4 regions of the Neobacillus sp. SM06 genome follow, and region 1 is predicted to be linked to each of the others. Evidence: predicted binding sites of a transcription regulator. Region 1 holds the regulator's gene; each other region holds the start of a gene.
What was found. The regulator Rex, encoded in region 1, represses fermentation and respiration genes when NADH is low (regulators of the CRP and FNR family bind a similar motif). The targets are predictions, from matches to a motif close to TTGTGAAATATTTCACAA.

Region 1 (4,465 bases):
TTTATGAGACAGTCACCGCTCTTTTCAGGCTTCGTTTATCTGTTGTTAGGAGCCTTGTTTACCTACTTCGCCATCCAGGATGTCCAGCAAAACGGCTGGGGCTTTTTTGCCTACCTGCTCGTCATTCTTGCGACATTTGATCTTGGTTCGGGGCTCAAAATTATCTTGTTTTCTTTTGCAAAAAATAAAGGGAAAAAATAGGCCTTTTCATCCTAAAATGAAAAGGCCCGTACGTTTAAGGGTGCCCGTGACTGGTACGAAAGCATGAGAGCAAATTTCTTTTTCTCATTTGAGGCTTCGTTTTGTTTTTATTTTTACCGACGACTCCGAATCCTGGCTAAAGCTGCGTGCGAGAGTACTCGACCTGACCGATTGTACAGCCTGATCCAATCTGGATCGTATTGCCTCTCACGACCTCAGCTTTCGTATTTTCAAGATAGATGTCATCCCCTTCGATCACCTTGGCCAAAAGTACACCTTCGTTTTTGATAAATGGAAGCAGCAAAGGCAGCATTTCTGTTGAAGGTGATCAGATCTCCCCGTTCATTCGATGCCATCTACATTCATCTCTATACTAGTTTTACCTTTAATTCTTCCATCAGATTTAATAGAGGCAGCTGTGTAACAACTTTTGCCCCTTTTTCAAAATAAACCCCTTCCGCATTCACAAGCAGCAGGCATGTTGAAATGCCTAGTTTCCGAAGGATCACTAATTCACAGTTTTTTTGTTTCAATAATGGCGAATGGTCTTTTAAAAGATCGAGAACCATTTTACCTTCTTCCTGATGAATGTCACCCGACTGGAGGAGTGTTTCCAGAATAACGATTTCAACGATTCGCGCTATGTCAAACTGCTGGCCACGGTTATCATTTTCTAAATAAAAATCAAGCACCGATTTTGAAACAATGTTACGTTTTATCAATTCGTCTTTTGATAACTGCAAATCAGTCAAATTGGGAGAGAACATATCTGCCAGTTCTTCTAGCGACAGATGTTCCTTCATTGTTTGAATTTTATTGATCCGCTCAAGTATTTTTTCTTTGGGGAAAAAGGTTTCTTGACCGGTAAAAGTGGATTTCCTGATAAACCAGTCCTCCGGAATCAGATCTTTCCTTTTCCACCGGTATAACTGTCCATAGGAAATACCCGTTAAGTCCAAAAGATCCTTTTTAGAAATTAATTCATCACTCATAGCAAAAACCCCTTTCGAATAAAAACGTAACATAACACTGTTGCGTTTTAAAGGTTTTAAAGAAAACTCGCCGATTGGCGAGCCTTTGGCGAAGACAGAGGCGTAGTTGCCCTTATGCTAATCAGAATTTATGTATATAAATTCTGATTAGCAAAAAAAGATCCTTTCACCTTCCGTGGCGAAAAGATCTTCTGATCGTTACATTTCTTCTTCAATGTTCTCGTTCGGATAATGCTTTAAAAAATAGACAAGCGACTGCAATTCCACTGCCAAGTCGATGTGGTGAATCCGGATCGAAGGCGGAACATTTAATCTTGCTGGCGTGAAATTTAAAATTCCTTTGATATTGGCTTTGACCAATTTATCGGTTATGGTTTGCGCCACGGGCGCGGGAACCGTTAAAATGGCCACCTGGATATCCTCAGCCTTCAATTGCTCCTCCAGCTCATCCATAGGAAAAACCGGAACATCTCCAATCTTGGTACCAATTTTATTCGGATCGACATCGAAGGCATACTCAATTTTCGTATTATTATTTTTTAAAAAATTATAATTTAAAAAAGCAGTGCCCAGATTCCCTACTCCGATCAAAGCCACTTTTGTCAATTCATCCTGATCAAGCGTTTTTCGGAAAAAGGACAGCAAATAGTTCACATTGTAGCCATAGCCTTTTTTTCCTAACGCGCCAAAATAGGAAAAATCGCGGCGAATTGTAGCCGAATCTACTTTCACGGCTTCACTTAATTCCGCTGAGGAAACTCTTTGCTTCCCCGAAGAATGAAGATGATTTAAAAATCGGTAATACAAAGGCAGCCGTTTTGCCGTTGCCTGCGGGATTTTCATCGATTCATTGTTCATAAATTCCTTACACCCCCATCAATCTTAAATTTGTTCGGTTCGTTTGAAATCACCATTCTTGCCGCCGGTTTTTTCCACAAGATAAGTGGCGCCAATAATCATTCCTTTGTCAACCGCTTTGCACATGTCGTACACGGTCAACGCACATGCAGATGCGGCTGTTAGCGCTTCCATTTCTACACCTGTATTCCCTTTCGTTTTAACCGCTGCCTTTATATTTAATGTATATTGATCTGGCTGACCTTTTTCCCAAGAAAAAGAAATATTGATGCCGGTTAACGCAATCGGGTGGCACATCGGTATAATTTCCGATGTTTTTTTTGCAGCCATGATCGCCGCAACTTGGGCAACTGCTAACACATCGCCCTTTTTCATCTCATTATGAGTAATTTTTTCGTAAATTTCTTTATTTACGGTAATGCTGGAGTGGGCCAGTGCCGTCCTCGTTGTTTCAGGCTTGTCGCTAACGTCCACCATTTTTGCTCTGCCTTCTTCATTGAAATGTGTAAATTCTGCCATTATTACATTCCTCCAGTTAAATCATACACTATTTTTCACTGTATGTGTGAAACTTTGCACGAATAATCTTAAATTAATTGATTTTGTACCGCTAAAAAGCCGGGCTATCGACTTTATCCCGCAGTAACGTTCAGTAAAATCCACACTCACTTTATTGCTGACAATCAAGGAATACGGTACACTAATTTTAGTAATTGAGGTGAAAAAAATGCTACTGCTACAAGTCAATCAACTTTCAAAATACTATGGGGCTGACCTAATTTTATCGAATATAAAACTGGAATTACAAACTCGTGACCGCGTTGCGCTCGTGGGCCGCAATGGAGCTGGGAAATCCACATTATTAAAAATGATTGCCGGACAGATTTCACATGACAGTGGTGAAGTCATCAAGCCGAAAGACGTAACGATCGGCTATTTGGCGCAAAATACCGGTTTGGAGTCCAAATTATCGATAGGGGAAGAAATGCTGACAGTGTTTGCAGACCTGCAAACGATGGAAAAATCATTGAGAAACTTAGAGGAAAGCATGGCCGATCCTCTCATCCATGAAAATCAAGACCGGTATGAAAGAATTCTGAAAGAATATGACCAGCTGCAAATCAATTTTAAGGAGCTTGGCGGCTATCAGTACGAAGCCGATATCCGCTCGGTGCTGCACGGGTTAAATTTTCCCAATGATTCCTTGATGATTTCCAGTTTAAGCGGCGGCCAAAAAACCCGTCTGGCATTAGGAAAACTGCTGCTCACAAAGCCAGATATCTTAATATTGGACGAGCCGACAAACCATTTGGACATTGAAACCCTCTCTTGGCTTGAGCAATATTTGCAAAACTATGATGGGGCCATTTTAATTGTTTCCCATGACCGCTATTTTCTCGATAAAGTCGTCAATACCGTTTATGAAGTTTCCCGCCGCCAAATCAGAAAATACCTTGGAAACTACAGTACCTATTTGGAACAAAAAGCGGCCAATTACGAACGGGAAATGAAGCTGTATGAAAAACAGCAACAGGAAATTGCCGATTTGCAAGATTTTATTCAACGGAATTTGACAAGGGCCTCAACAACCAAACGGGCGCAAAGTAGACGCAAAAAATTGGATAAAATGGAAATCATCGACCGCCCTTTAGGGGATGAGAAGTCCGCTTCCTTCGCTTTTGAGATTGAGCGGCAAAGCGGCAATGATGTTTTAAAGGTAGAAAACTTGACGATTGGTTACGGTGAAAAAATTGCCGGAAATCTCACCTTTCAAGTAAGCCGCGGCGAAAGCATTGCCTTAGTCGGGCCGAATGGGATTGGTAAATCAACACTTTTAAAAACGATTATAAAAAAGCTGCCATCCCTTTCCGGTTCCGTACAGTACGGTTCAAACGTCACCATCGGTTATTATGATCAGGAACAAGCCGAGCTGACGTCCAATAAACAAGTCCTCAACGAACTCTGGGATGATTTCCCGTTAAAGCCGGAAAAAGAAATCAGGACCGTGCTCGGGAATTTCTTGTTCTCCGGAGACGATGTATTAAAAATCGTCTCCACACTTAGCGGCGGCGAAAAGGCGCGTCTGGCTCTTGCCAAACTAATGCTGGAAAAAGCGAACGTTCTTATTTTAGATGAGCCAACGAACCATCTTGACCTTGACAGCAAAGAAGTTCTCGAAAATGCCCTTATCGATTATCCGGGAACCATTTTATTTGTTTCCCACGACCGTTACTTTATCAATCGAATCGCAACCAAAGTGCTTGAATTACATGCGGATGGCTGCAGCGAGTACCTTGGCGACTATGATTATTATGTGGAAAAGAAAAATGAAATCGAAGAGCTGAAAGCCCTTGAAAAAACAGCTTCAGCCACAAAAACGGCCGCCCTCGCCACTTCGGAAAAAACAAGTTATC
Region 2 (4,465 bases), on a different contig from region 1:
ATATTGTCTGGGCGACAGCGGCACCGGGCTGGCAAAAGTGGGTTTGGACACCATTTCTTTCGATCTTAGGTTCCGGTGCAACCGGGTTTGTTTTTCATGGCCGGTTTCAGCCGCATAAATATTTGCAATTGCTTGAGGATAAAAAAATCAATGTGTTATGCTGCACACCAACAGAGTATCGGATGATGGCCAAGCTCGACGACATTAGTACCTTTAATCTCTCCCATCTTCATACGGCTGTTTCAGCGGGTGAAGCGTTGAACCGGGAAGTGATAGATATTTTTAAAAATACATTTGACATTGACATTCGCGACGGCTATGGACAAACAGAGAGCACATTGTTAATTGCCAACTTAAATATGGATCGAGAGAAAATAGGGTCAATGGGTCAGCCGCTGTTGCCGGAGTTTTTGGAAGTAGTGGATGAAGCAGGTGAGCCGCTAGCGGTTAATCAAGTTGGAACAATCGCGATAAAACGGGATTTTCCAGCACTTTTTCAACAATATTATAAAGATGAGGCCACGACTGAACGCTCATACCGGGGCAATTATTTTTTGACGGGAGATCGGGCAATCAAAGATGCTGAGAATTACTTTTGGTTCCAGGGCAGAAATGATGATGTCATTATTAGTTCAGGCTATACGATTGGGCCGTTTGAAGTTGAAGATGCTTTAATGAAGCACCACACTGTCAAAGAATGTGCGGTTGTTGCGGCGCCGGATCCAGTTAGAGGAAACATTGTTAAAGCATTTGTTGTGTTAAAAGAAAACGTTATTGGCACAAAAGAATTGATTACAGAACTGCAGCAATTTGTAAAAAAACTGACAGCTCCATATAAATATCCAAGAGCTATCCAGTTTGTCGAAGATCTTCCGAAAACAGACTCGGGAAAAATCCGCCGAGTGGAATTGCGGAATTTGCATTAATCAGGGCAGCACAAGGGTCACAGCGAAAAATCCTGTGACCCTTTGCTCTTTTTGAAGAAATGATTGAAAATGATTAAGCTTGTCCAGATCAAGACCCCTGTTGGTGAAATCTTGTGGTATCATGATGCTTTCTCGATTATCCTGGTACTATTTAGCTTGCTTTTTATCGGGATTTTTTTCATTTATTGAACGGTAGATTTGTGTATACATGCTGCCCTGAACAATATTTTCAAGAAAAAAGTCTCCAATCAGCTTTAAATAGTCTTCATCATCAAACATTTTTTTGCTTTGTAATTCCATTTCAGCCAAACCATCATATGTAGTTAAAAGGGCATATTTATCGTGCTCTCCCGAAACAGGTGTGAGAATTTCTACATGATGGCTGTAGTGATCATTGCGAAATTTCTTGATCTCCCGTAAATTTTCAATTCCTTCTTTAAACTTTTCCTGTTTTAATACAAACGTCTGATACACATATATGGGCACACGAAACACTCCTATTAAATCAAATGATCTATTCATAAGATCCCTTCAATTAGTTTATTCTATTAAATGAAATACAATACAATACAGCTGTGTGAATAAAAATTCAAACACATGCATATTAAATCCTATAAATTGTAAACGTTTTCAAAACTACACCGGAGAAAAGTGAATATTTTTTGAATAAAATGCTCAATAGTTCACAAACTAGACAAACACTATCTTTGAATCGTCGATTATACTAAAGGTGTAAACAAGGTAAGTGAATTATTTCACAAACATACTTTTAGGAGGTTTGGATTATGGCGGTCGAAGAAAAAGTGTTGAATGAAACGCAATCAGTCGCTGAAATGGTTGACACTTTAGTAAAAAACGCAGAAAAAGCTCTTAAAGAAATGAAAAACTTTAATCAAGAACAGATTGATACGATCGTGAAAGAAATGGCCTTGGCAGGACTTGATCAGCATATGCCGCTCGCTAAGTTGGCTGTTGAAGAAACAAAACGAGGCGTCTATGAAGACAAGATCATCAAAAACCTTTTTGCAACTGAGTATATCTATCATAATATTAAATACGATAAAACCGTTGGCATTATCCGGGAAAACGAACACGAAGGCGTAGTCGAAATCGCTGAGCCTGTTGGGATTATCGCAGGTGTTACACCAGTAACCAATCCAACATCGACGACAATGTTTAAAACGATTATCTCTATTAAAACACGAAATCCTATCATTTTTGCCTTCCACCCATCAGCACAAAAATGCAGCAGCGAAGCGGCAAAAATTTTACTAGAGGCTGCCGTCAAAGCAGGGGCACCGGAAAATTGTGTGCAATGGATTGAGACGCCTTCATTAGAAGCAACCCGGCAACTGATGAACCATCCAGGTATTGCGCTGATTTTGGCAACAGGCGGCGCAGGGATGGTGAAATCAGCTTACAGCTCAGGAAAACCTGCATTGGGAGTAGGGCCTGGAAATGTACCGTGCTATATTGAAAAATCAGCCAATATAAAACGTGCAGTGAATGATTTAATTTTATCAAAAACGTTCGATAATGGTATGATTTGTGCATCGGAACAGGCTGTCATTATTGATGAACCAATCTACGAAACAGTGAAAGCCGAAATGATTGCTAATGGCTGCTACTTTTTAACAGAAGAAGAAAGAGAGATGGCAGAAAAGCTTGTCATCAATGAACATACTTGCGCGGTTAATGCAGATATCGTCGGTAAACCGGCATTTGAAATTGCCCGGATGGCAGGAATTGATGTCCCGGCCGATACGAAAATTCTTGTTGCTGAGCTTGAAGGCGTTGGGCCGCAATACCCTCTTTCCCGAGAAAAATTAAGTCCTGTGCTTGCTTGCTACAGGGTAGAGAATACAGATGAAGGGCTGACGCGCGCGGAAGAAATGCTGGCATTTGGCGGTCTTGGCCACTCGGCGGTAATCCATTCAGAAGATGAGGCTGTCATTAGCGCGTTTGGGAACCGAATGAAAGCAGGGCGGTTAATTGTCAATGCGCCATCATCTCAAGGAGCAATCGGCGATATTTACAATGCGTATATGCCGTCATTAACGCTTGGATGCGGAACTTACGGCGGCAATTCGGTTTCACAAAACGTCGGAGCAATTAATTTAATCAATGTTAAAAAATTGGCGAAGAGGAATGTGAATATGCAGTGGTTTAAAGTTCCGCCTAAAGTTTATTTTGAAAAAAATTCAACACAATATTTATCGAAAATGCCAAACATTTCAAAAGCTTTTATTGTCACAGATCCAGGAATGGTGAAACTTGGCTATGTCGATAAAATCCTGTACTATTTGCGGAAGCGTCCGGATTATGTGCACTGTGAAATTTTTGCCGATGTTGAACCGGATCCGTCAACCGATACAGTTGCAAAAGGCGTTGAGGCGATGAAAAAATTCCAGCCGGATGTGATTATTGCTCTTGGCGGCGGGTCGGCAATGGATGCGGCAAAAGGAATGTGGCTGTTCTATGAATATCCGGATACGGATTTCAATGGCTTGAAGCAAAAATTCCTAGATATCCGCAAACGAGTCTTTAAGTTTCCGAAGCTTGGCAGCAAAGCACAGATGGTTGCGATACCAACTACTTCCGGTACAGGTTCAGAAGTTACTTCGTTCTCGGTTATTACCGACAAAGAAAACAATGTCAAATACCCGCTTGCAGATTATGAGTTAACACCGGACGTCGCAATCATTGATCCACAATTTGTGATGACAGTGCCGAAGCATATTACTGCTGATACCGGGATGGATGTCCTAACCCATGCCATTGAGGCATATGTTTCGGTCATGGCCAATGATTATACGGATGGTCTGGCAATTAAAGCGATTCAACTAGTGTTTGAATATTTGCCAAGGGCATACCGGGATGGCAGCGATGAAAAAGCACGGGAGAAAATGCACAATGCTTCAACAATTGCCGGCATGGCGTTTGCCAATGCTTTCTTAGGAATTAACCATAGCCTTGCCCATAAGCTTGGATCCGAATTCCACATTGCCCATGGCCGTGCCAATACGATCTTGCTACCGCATGTAATCCGCTACAATGCGACAAAACCGAAAAAGTTCACCGCATTTCCGAAGTATGAAAGCTTTATTGCCGATGCACGGTATGCGGAAATTGCCCGGATCCTCGGTTTGCCGGCCCGGACAACGGAGGAAGGTGTTGAAAGCTTAGTCCATGCAATTATTGATTTGGCAAAAGAACTCAATATTCCGATGAGCATCGAAGCAAATGGAGTGACAAAAGAAGTGTTTGAAAGCAAAGTGGATGAACTGGCAGACCGTGCATTTGAAGATCAGTGCACCACCGCCAATCCAAAACTTCCACTTGTGACTGAGCTTGCTGAAATCTACCGCAAGGCATTTAAAGGAATCTAACGAAACGAAAGCTTATGAAAAAGGAGAAATCTTCTTTTTCGTAAGCTTTTTTTGTTAGTAAAATCATGAATTAGTAGCACCATAAGTCATTTTTATATAGAAAAAAGTTATTTGACATCAAGGATAGGATGTGATATTAAAATAATGTTA
Region 3 (4,465 bases), on a different contig from region 1:
AACAATCCCCAGCTTGGATCTTTTGGATGGTGAATAAAAGCGCCGTTAAAATTAACAATGGGGGTGTTCAGCTCCAGTTCGTTATAATACATTTCACTTGACCGAAAAGGCCTCCCGGTAGCAATCATTACAATATGACCTAACTCTTTTGCTTTTTGAATTATTTCTTTTGTCTTTTTGGATATGGTTTTATTATCTTTCAACAATGTACCGTCTAAATCGAGCGCAATTAAATGTCTATCTGCCATAATTTCTCCTTCTTCAATAAAATTCAGTGGATTTGATTTCGAAAAAAGCCAACAACGTGCTACAATACAACTAGTATTTGATTTTTTGCTCTTTCTTATGGTAACTATGTTACCAATTTTATATAGTACCTGTAAAAAAATTCACTTAAAAAGTTTTTTGCAGCTTGTATACTATCTTTATGCTGTGGGAGGGAAAATATTGATCATCATTGAAAAGGAACGGATCGAAGGGATTCCGCTCCTTCATGTTGCCGAGCACGATGCGCGCTGGCAAAAGCTGCCGTTGATTATTTTTATCCATGGATTTACAAGCGTAAAGGAACGAAATTTGCATTATGCGTATCTATTGGCAGATGCCGGTTTTCGCGTCGTCCTGCCGGAAGCGTTATACCACGGGGAAAGAACCAAGGGTTTAAAACCAGAAGATTTTTATCAACGCTTTTGGGAAATTGTCTTGGCAACGATTGAAGAGATCAAAAGTGTGAAAGAACATTATGATCAAAAAGAATTGATAATGGATGGCGAGGTTGGCGTTGCTGGAACGTCAATGGGCGGGATCGCTGCTCTCGGTGCCTTAACCCAATATCCATGGATCAAAGCGGCTGTCAGTTTAATGGGTATGCCTGCATATGAGAAATTTTCTTATTGGCAGCTAGAGCAATTAAAAAAACAAGGAATTCATCTCCCTTTCACAGACGAAGAAATCAAAGAGCAAATCGCAGCAATCCGTCAATACGATTTAAGCCTTCAGCCGCAAAAGCTTGCCAATCGGCCATTGCTGTTTTGGCATGGTAAAAAGGATCCAATGGTTCCTTATGAACTAACCCGTGGATTTTTCGAATCCATCCGCAAGATGTACTCCGGAAACGAGGAAAAGCTTGCTTTTATTTCGGACGAGCATGCTGGACACAATGTCAGCATAGCCGGTGTTGAAGCTGCGGTTGATTGGTTTAAGCAATATCTCAATAACCGGTCTCCACAAAAGACGCGGGAAACGAACAGAGTGGGAGTGAACATTTATGAATGAAGAATTAAAGGAAAATATGCTGGGTGCCCTTGAATTGGTCATTGACCCTGAATTGGGCATTGATATTGTCAATTTGGGATTGGTATACAATATCGAAATGGATGAAGCAGGTGTTGTGACGGTTACGATGACGTTAACAGCGATTGGCTGCCCGCTTGCCGGAACAATTGTCGATCAAGTCAAACGAGCTCTTGCAGACATTCCGGAAATTAATGATGTTGAGGTCAACATTGTCTTTAATCCACCATGGAATAAAGACATGATGTCAAGATACGCAAAAATCGCACTAGGAATCCGTTAATCAAGGAAAAAACAGCAGGCAAACTGCTGTTTTTTGTATATCCATAAATTCTGAACGCACGACGGGCAAGGATAAGGAATTCTTCGGCAGCTTCATCATCGCACGAAGGAAAAGCGACAGCTTTTTCGAGGGTGCCCTAGTCAGGCGAAGGCCCGGGACGGTGGTAAAGGGCAACTACGCCTCATTGAACCGCCAAAGGCTCGCCAATCGGCGAGTTTTCTTTATAATTTTTCAGGGTAAACCGGTCATTACTAGCTTCTCTAATGCCCAATGTTCCTATTTTTCAGGCCTAAGCGGTCATTACTAGCTCCCGTAATGCCCGCTTCTCCAACTTTTCAGGCCAAACCGGTCATTACTAGCTTCTCTAATGCCCAATGTTCCAATTTTTCAGGCCAAACCGGTCATTACTAGCTCCCGTAATGCCCAATGTTCCTATTTTTTAGGGTAAACCGGTCATTACTAGCTTCTCTAATGCCCAATGTTCCTATTTTTCAGGCCTAAGCGGGCATTACTAGCTCCCGTAATGCCCGCTTCTCCAATTTTTTAGGGTAAACCGGTCATTACTAGCTTCCCTAATGCCCGCTTCTCCAATTTTTCAGGGTAAACCGGTCATTACTAGCTTCCCTAATGCCCAATGTTCCTATTTTTCAGGCCTAAGCGGTCATTACTAGCTCCCGTAATGCCCGCTTCTCCAATTTTTCAGGGTAAACCGGTCATTACTAGCTTCTCTAATGCCCAATGTTCCTATTTTTCAGGCCTAAGCGGTCATTACTAGCTCCCGTAATGCCCGCTTCTCCAACTTTTCAGGCCAAACCGGTCACTACTGGCTTCACCGGAACGCCCCCCGGAAAGCGAGTGCCTGGAGTGGAAATCAACAGACTCCGTTTATCAGCCAAACTAAAAAGGACCGGGCGGTTTTTGCCCGGTTTTTCTTATTGGAAGAAAAAAGGATTCGCTGCCTTTTCTTTTTATTCCCGAAGATAGTGAGGTAATTCACTTTTTCTGGAACAAAAGCCCTCTATAATAAGAAATAGATAGGCGTTAGCCGTTTTTAGGGGGCGTTACAATTGGTATTCAACCGTGATTTTAATCAGGATCCGTTTATTGTGATTTGGGAGTTGACCCGGGCATGTCAACTAAAGTGCCTTCATTGCCGTGCTGAAGCGCAATACCGCCGAGACCCTAGGGAGCTTACATTTGAAGAAGGCAAGCAATTAATTGATCAACTAGATGAAATGAACAATCCGATGCTTGTTTTTACGGGCGGAGATCCGTTGATGCGAGAAGACGTTTTTGATATTGCCAAATATGCGGTGGATAAAGGTGTACGTGTATCGATGACACCGAGCGCTACGCCGAATGTGACAAAAGAAGCCATCGAAAAAGCGAAAGAAGTAGGCCTTTCTCGCTGGGCATTCAGCCTTGACGGGCCGACGGCAGAAATTCACGACCATTTCCGAGGGACAGCTGGTTCATTCAAGCTTACGCTTGAAAGAATTAAGTATTTGCATGAGCTGGAGATTCCGGTGCAAATCAATACCGTAATATCCCGGTACAATATTGATTTTTTAGATGAAATGGCAAAAGTAGTAGAAGAATTAAACTGTGTGCTCTGGAGTGTCTTTTTCCTCGTGCCAACAGGAAGAGGACAGGAATCAGACATGATTTCACCGGTAGAGCATGAAAAAGTATTCAGGTGGCTGTATGATTTGAGCAAGCGTGTTTCCTTTGACATTAAAACCACGGCAGCACAGCACTACCGGCGTGTTGTGATCCAGCAAAAAATGCGGGAGGCAAAAGACCAGAGGCAGGAAATCAACTATTTAAATGCCTTGACTGAACAGGGATTAACCGGCTCGATTGACGGGCTTGGCCGGGCGCCAAAAGGGGTAAACGATGGGAACGGCTTTGTGTTTATTTCCCATATTGGCGACGTATATCCGAGCGGGCTTTTACCGGTAAAAGCAGGGAATATACGCGAAACGCCGCTCGCTGAAATTTACCGTGAATCGCCGATTTTTAAATCGCTGCGCAATCCGGATCTTTATAAAGGGAAATGCGGTGTTTGCGAATTCCGCCATGTGTGCGGCGGGTCAAGATCAAGAGCATATGCGGTCACAGGAGATTATTTAGAAAGCGAACCTTTTTGCATTTATATCCCGAAAGCATTAAGGGAAAAACAAATGCAAGGGTAAAAAAACTGGGTCAGCATTTGATCAATAAAAAGAGGGGCGGCAGATGCCGTCCCTTCTTTATCAAAAACTATTCGATGCTGCAATAAACCGCCGGGCAATTTTCGCAACCGATTTCATCTTTCAAATACTGCAGATCAAGGATTGAAATTTTCCCTTTTTTTATCGAAATGATCTGATCCCGTTTTAATTCACTTAAGATGCGGTTTGTACTTTCTCTGGAGGTGCCGCAAAAATTGGCAAGCTCCTGGTTGGTTAAAGGCAGATCGATTAGGATTCCGTCCTTTTGCTTTACTCCATAGCTATTGGACATGCGAATTAAGGTCGAAAATAAAGCGCCGCGTTTCCCGTTTAAGACAAGATCGCGAAATTTTGTTTGTGTTTTGCGAAAATGGTCGCTCATCCATTTCATAAATTCAAATGCAAGAGTGCTATCTTGAAAAATTTCCGTTTCAAGGAAATCTTTTCGAATGGCGGCAACCTCAGTTGTTTCCAGAACTTTTGCGCTTAGTAAAAATTTAGGTTCATCGGTAAATAAAGTGAGTTCGCCGCAAATATCATTCGCACCACAAATACGTAAGGACAGTTCCCGGCCGTCAGAAGTAATTTTGCTGATTTGAACTTTACCGGACAAGATGATGTAAAGCTCTTCTGCTTTCATTCCTTCTTGAAACAAATAAGTTCCGCGATCCGCTGT
Region 4 (4,465 bases), on a different contig from region 1:
CAGCAGCTCGTAAAAAAAGCGGAAGCCGGATCATACACACTTACCGTTGATCTTGAACAACAAGTTGTTTATGATGACGAAGGCTTCAAAGTCACCTTTGACATCCCAGAATATTCGAAACAAATGCTCCTCAACGGCTGGGATGAAATTGGCGTTACCTTGAACTATGAAGCTAAAATTAAGCAGTATGAATTAGCACATCAATAAAAGTGCAACTAAAAAACCTTGCTGTTCCTTTTGGAGATAGCAAGGTTTTTGAATATTTGATAATATAATTGGTCAACCTTAATCCATAAAGTAGTGCCCGCCTTTTCGACCAATTGAGTAGTAAAAAATAAAGATTTACGTTATTTTAACCCTTTATGAGTTTTAGGCAGAGACAATCACATCTGATGGATCAATTTTAGTAACTGAGGTCATGTTCATTGCTTCCATTACACTTTGTATACGTTCAATAGTCGCACCATAATATTCATTTCTCTCGTCTCTAGATATTTGTGAAGGTGAAACCCCAAGTTTAGCTGCTAATTCTTGTTGTGTCATACCGATATATATTCTATATGCAATTAAAGTTTTTCCTAACATTTTAAGATTGATTACAGGAGTAAATTCTCCTCGCTTAATTTGTTCGTAATACTCCACTTCTTCTTTAAGTTGTTCATGAAAAGAAATATAAGGTTGTATAGCTAGCTCAATATGCTCCGGATCTAATCCCATTTCTTCTAGTTTTTTTGTCTGTTCTTTAATAAATAATTTATCTTGCTTCAACTTTTCTACAGCTTCTTTATACGCCTGTTCTGTTTTAATCATTAGGTTTCTGCTCCTTTACTTAATGATTTTTACAATTCCTTTGGGTCTATATGTATCATTATAACTCCCCCCAATTGGCATTTATTATTTATCATTTTAGTTAACTTAACATATTTGTTAATTTAATCATAGCATTAAAAAAGAATGTGATCAAATTTAATTTGAATATTATTGCTATTTTTTATATCCCCTGAATCCGCCGTTTTTTGTATGGCATTTGAAAGATGCGATTGTTACAAAATTTAAAAAAATTTACCCATGAGCTAAAGGCTGAGGTGGACTATAAGTGCCACAAACGTGCAATTTATATTTAATAAAGTCCTTATCAAATGGCAAAATAACTATATATGAGGGATGTTGCTGGGTATATTATAGACAAATAATCTATATAGTAAAATAGTAAAAAAACCGTCTAGTGCAGCGACGGTCTGGCATTATATGGTTTCCTCTAAGGGGAGCCATCAGTTGGGTATTTTACGCGCGTGCTGCGCTTCTATTCAATAATTTTTCCTTAAAGGCTGAAATGGCAATTGAGCTGACCAGCCAGAGAACGAGCCCAAGGAGTATACTAAAAAGCCATTGATGGCTCAGCTGCAAGGAAAGAAAAACGGTAATGACGCAAACGACGCCGCCGATCATTCCAAACACGGAGCCTTTGGCGATTTTGGCTGCCTTCACTGAGCCTGAAGCAAGCCCCATCATCAAAACGGCCGTCAGCATCACTGCCGGAAAGGCGGCAAAAATACCCGCCAGTATTTTCCACGGCGACAAAACCGTCACCAAATAGCTGACCATTACGGCCGTTCCGCCCAACAAAAAACGAACAAATAAGTCTAACATTGATGTCCACCTTCCTATGATTGCGAAGTAATTAACACAACAACCATTGAAACAACAAACCAAATCACCATTGAATGCACCAGGCCGCGCTTCCACCCTTTTGGTATCAGAAATCCGGCAATGACGGCGATTAAAATATTAATCATCATGCCAATAATGGCTCCCTTGGAAAGGATCAGCGAACGGGCAATCAGTTCATTCCCTTGAAAATCCAGTCCGATGGTCAAAAGGGCTGCAAGGTAAACCGCCGGAAAGGCGGCAAAAATCCCTCCCGCTTTTTCACCTAGCTTTCTAGCAATAATCGTGGAAGCAACAACGGCTGCTCCCCCGAGAATAAATCGAATCAGTAAGGCACTAATCGAGATGCTCGACATTTCTTTCCACCTCTTACTAATAGTTGTTTTTGTGATACATTTCACAAATTCTGTTACCCCTATTTTAGCGCATTTTTATCGTCCTCCGTGTGAACATTTTTTTACCATTTTCGAAGCGTTTTCAATCTAGATGTTCAAACCAAAAGGCGCTGGAGCTAGATTCAGGATCCTTATGCAGGGTATCAACAGTGTGAAAATTTTTAATTTCCAAGACGATGAAAAAAGCATTTGCATAAAACCTTGCAAATGCTTTTCCTTTCTTATTCCCATTTAAACGTATACGTTGTTTTCGATGTATACGTTTGTCCTTTTTCTAACACAATCGAAGGAAATTCTGGATGATGAATCGCATCCGGCAAACCTTGAGTTTCCAGGCAAAGTCCTAAATGCCTTCTAGCGCTGCCACCATTGATTTTTAGATCATCTGAAAGCTGGTTGCCTGTGTATAGAACAACACTTGGGGCATCTGTCTCAATCAGAAGCTTGCGTCCGCTTTCCTCATCAACCAAAACGATTTTGCCATCGAGCAAAAATGGATGGTCATAACCCCCGCCGGCCAAAACGTTTTGCGGTGCCATTGACTCTGCCCCATCTTTGATTTTCCGGCCATTCCGAAAATCAAAAACAGTGTCTGCCACATCGACGAACTTCCCTGTCGGCAACAGCTCCTCGTTTAACTCAAGAAATTGATTGCTTTCCATTTGCAGAACATGATTCAAAACATCACGTTTCAAATCGCCGCTCAAGTTAAAATAAGAATGGTTGGTTAAATTGATCGGTGTGGTCTGATCTGTATTGGCTTCATATTGAATCGCAAATTGATTTTGATTGTTTAAGGTATATGTTACTTGTATGGTTGCGTTGCCTGGATAGCCCTCCTCACCATCTGCGCTTATGTATGAAAAGCGAATCCTCACTTCATCCTTCGTTTCAAATGTAGTTGCATCCCACATTGCTTTATGAAATCCATTTGGCCCGCCATGCAGATGGTTGTTGCCATCATTTTTTTTCAATTGATAGCTGGTGCCTTCAAGCTCAAATTGGGCTCCTTTTATTCTTCCAGCTACCCGGCCGATTACAGCGCCAAAGTATGGGGGATTTTCCAAGTATTCTTCCAAAGATTCAAAGCCAAGTACGATATTTTCGCTCAATCCATTTCGGTCAGGCATAATTACTTTGGTGATGATGCAGCCTAAATTGATGCAGGAAATTTCAATCCCATTGTCGTTCTTCAGTGTATATTCAATGATCTCTTTTGTGTCGGCCATGCCATATAGTGTTTGTGCTATTTCCACTTTCGTATTCCTCCCTGTTATCCTAGTTATCTATTTTTTTACTTTTAATGGACTTGTAGCAAGATTCTACTGCTTCCATGTTGCGAATGGTTTTTTCTGGAGTGTAGGCTGTTTCCGTTTGATCAACGATCGCTTGCGAAAAATGCTCAATTTCCAGTTTATAAAGGTCGGCTGTCCATTTTTCTTTTCGAACAACCTTCTCGGTCTGGATAATAATTTGTCCTAAACCGCCATAGAGATCCGGACGAAATGCACGCGGAACAATAATTCGTCCTTTTGTGCCAACGATTTCATATTCCTGCCTTGAAGCCATGTCAATACTGCAGCTAAACATGGCAGGGATGCCATTTTGCAGTTTCATATAAACGTTTGCGGTTAAATCCACCCCTGTTTTCGGATCGAGTTCTGCATACGCTTCCACTTCTGCCGGTTCTGATTGAAGAAAAGTACGAATGGCATGAATGCAATAACAGCCAACATCGTAAAGGCTGCCTCCGCCCATTTCTTTTTTCATCCGGATGTTTGTTTCTTTGTCTTCTAAGAAGAAAGAGAAACTTGAGCTCATGAATTTCACTTTGCCAATTTCCCCCGAAGCGATTATTTCACGAACACGTTGATGCTGCGGATGAAACTGGTACATAAACGCTTCCATAAACGTCACTTCTTTTTCCCGGCAAAAGTCGACCATCTCTTTTGCTTCTTCTGCATTTAGTGCAGCCGGCTTTTCACAGAGGATATGCTTTCCTTGTTTTGCTGCCTCGATTACCCATTTTTTGTGGAGGTGATTTGGAAGTGGAATGTAGACAGCATCGATTTCTTTATTTTGCAGGAGTTCTTCGTAACTGTTATAAAAAGTCGAAATGGAAAAAGTCGCTGCCGCTTCCTTTGCCTTTCCGCTTGTACTGGAAATAGCTGTTATTTCGGCATTTTCAGCTCTTATGATTGCAGGGATTACTTGCGTTTGTGCAATATTGGCTGTGCCCAATACTCCCCATTTGATCTTCCTCATAGCGCTCATCCTCGATTCAAATTGATTTCAAGGTTGCTCGTTCTTTCTTTGTTGTCCCTATTATAGCATTCTGCTGAGCAAAAATCGAACTTTATTAATTTATTTTATAAAGGGTGGTAAAAAAATTTTGCGATGAA

Region 2: adhE (bifunctional acetaldehyde-CoA/alcohol dehydrogenase) is a predicted target of Rex. The motif match lies at 1,670-1,687, and genes of this name have one in related genera.
Region 3: ACQYAD_RS07345 (TIGR04053 family radical SAM/SPASM domain-containing protein) is a predicted target of Rex. The motif match lies at 2,558-2,575, and genes of this name have one in related genera.
Region 4: ACQYAD_RS02225 (DUF3147 family protein) is a predicted target of Rex. The motif match lies at 2,054-2,071, and genes of this name have one in related genera.

The regions. Positions count from the first base shown of each region.
Region 1 covers NZ_JBNWEO010000017.1:315,060-319,524, reverse strand. The annotation lists gene ACQYAD_RS15040 (CPBP family intramembrane glutamic endopeptidase) at 1-7, shown strand, start outside; gene ACQYAD_RS15035 (YdiK family protein) at 4-201, shown strand; partial or broken gene ACQYAD_RS15030 (cytoplasmic protein) at 338-463, opposite strand; gene ACQYAD_RS15025 (YhbD family protein) at 570-1,193, opposite strand; gene ACQYAD_RS15020 (redox-sensing transcriptional repressor Rex) at 1,392-2,051, opposite strand; gene moaC (cyclic pyranopterin monophosphate synthase MoaC) at 2,076-2,570, opposite strand; gene ACQYAD_RS15010 (ABC-F family ATP-binding cassette domain-containing protein) at 2,779-4,465, shown strand, end outside.
Region 2 covers NZ_JBNWEO010000014.1:58,767-63,231, reverse strand. The annotation lists gene ACQYAD_RS08890 (acyl-CoA synthetase) at 1-926, shown strand, start outside; gene ACQYAD_RS08885 (hypothetical protein) at 1,074-1,412, opposite strand; gene adhE (bifunctional acetaldehyde-CoA/alcohol dehydrogenase) at 1,712-4,315, shown strand.
Region 3 covers NZ_JBNWEO010000013.1:461,950-466,414, reverse strand. The annotation lists gene ACQYAD_RS07360 (Cof-type HAD-IIB family hydrolase) at 1-248, opposite strand, end outside; gene yjfP (esterase) at 448-1,275, shown strand; gene ACQYAD_RS07350 (metal-sulfur cluster assembly factor) at 1,268-1,576, shown strand; gene ACQYAD_RS07345 (TIGR04053 family radical SAM/SPASM domain-containing protein) at 2,644-3,771, shown strand; gene ACQYAD_RS07340 (Crp/Fnr family transcriptional regulator) at 3,839-4,465, opposite strand, start outside.
Region 4 covers NZ_JBNWEO010000007.1:227,231-231,695, forward strand. The annotation lists gene leuD (3-isopropylmalate dehydratase small subunit) at 1-207, shown strand, start outside; gene ACQYAD_RS02215 (helix-turn-helix domain-containing protein) at 370-810, opposite strand; gene ACQYAD_RS02220 (DUF3147 family protein) at 1,285-1,650, opposite strand; gene ACQYAD_RS02225 (DUF3147 family protein) at 1,665-2,024, opposite strand; gene ACQYAD_RS02230 (aldose epimerase family protein) at 2,285-3,319, opposite strand; gene ACQYAD_RS02235 (Gfo/Idh/MocA family protein) at 3,342-4,328, opposite strand.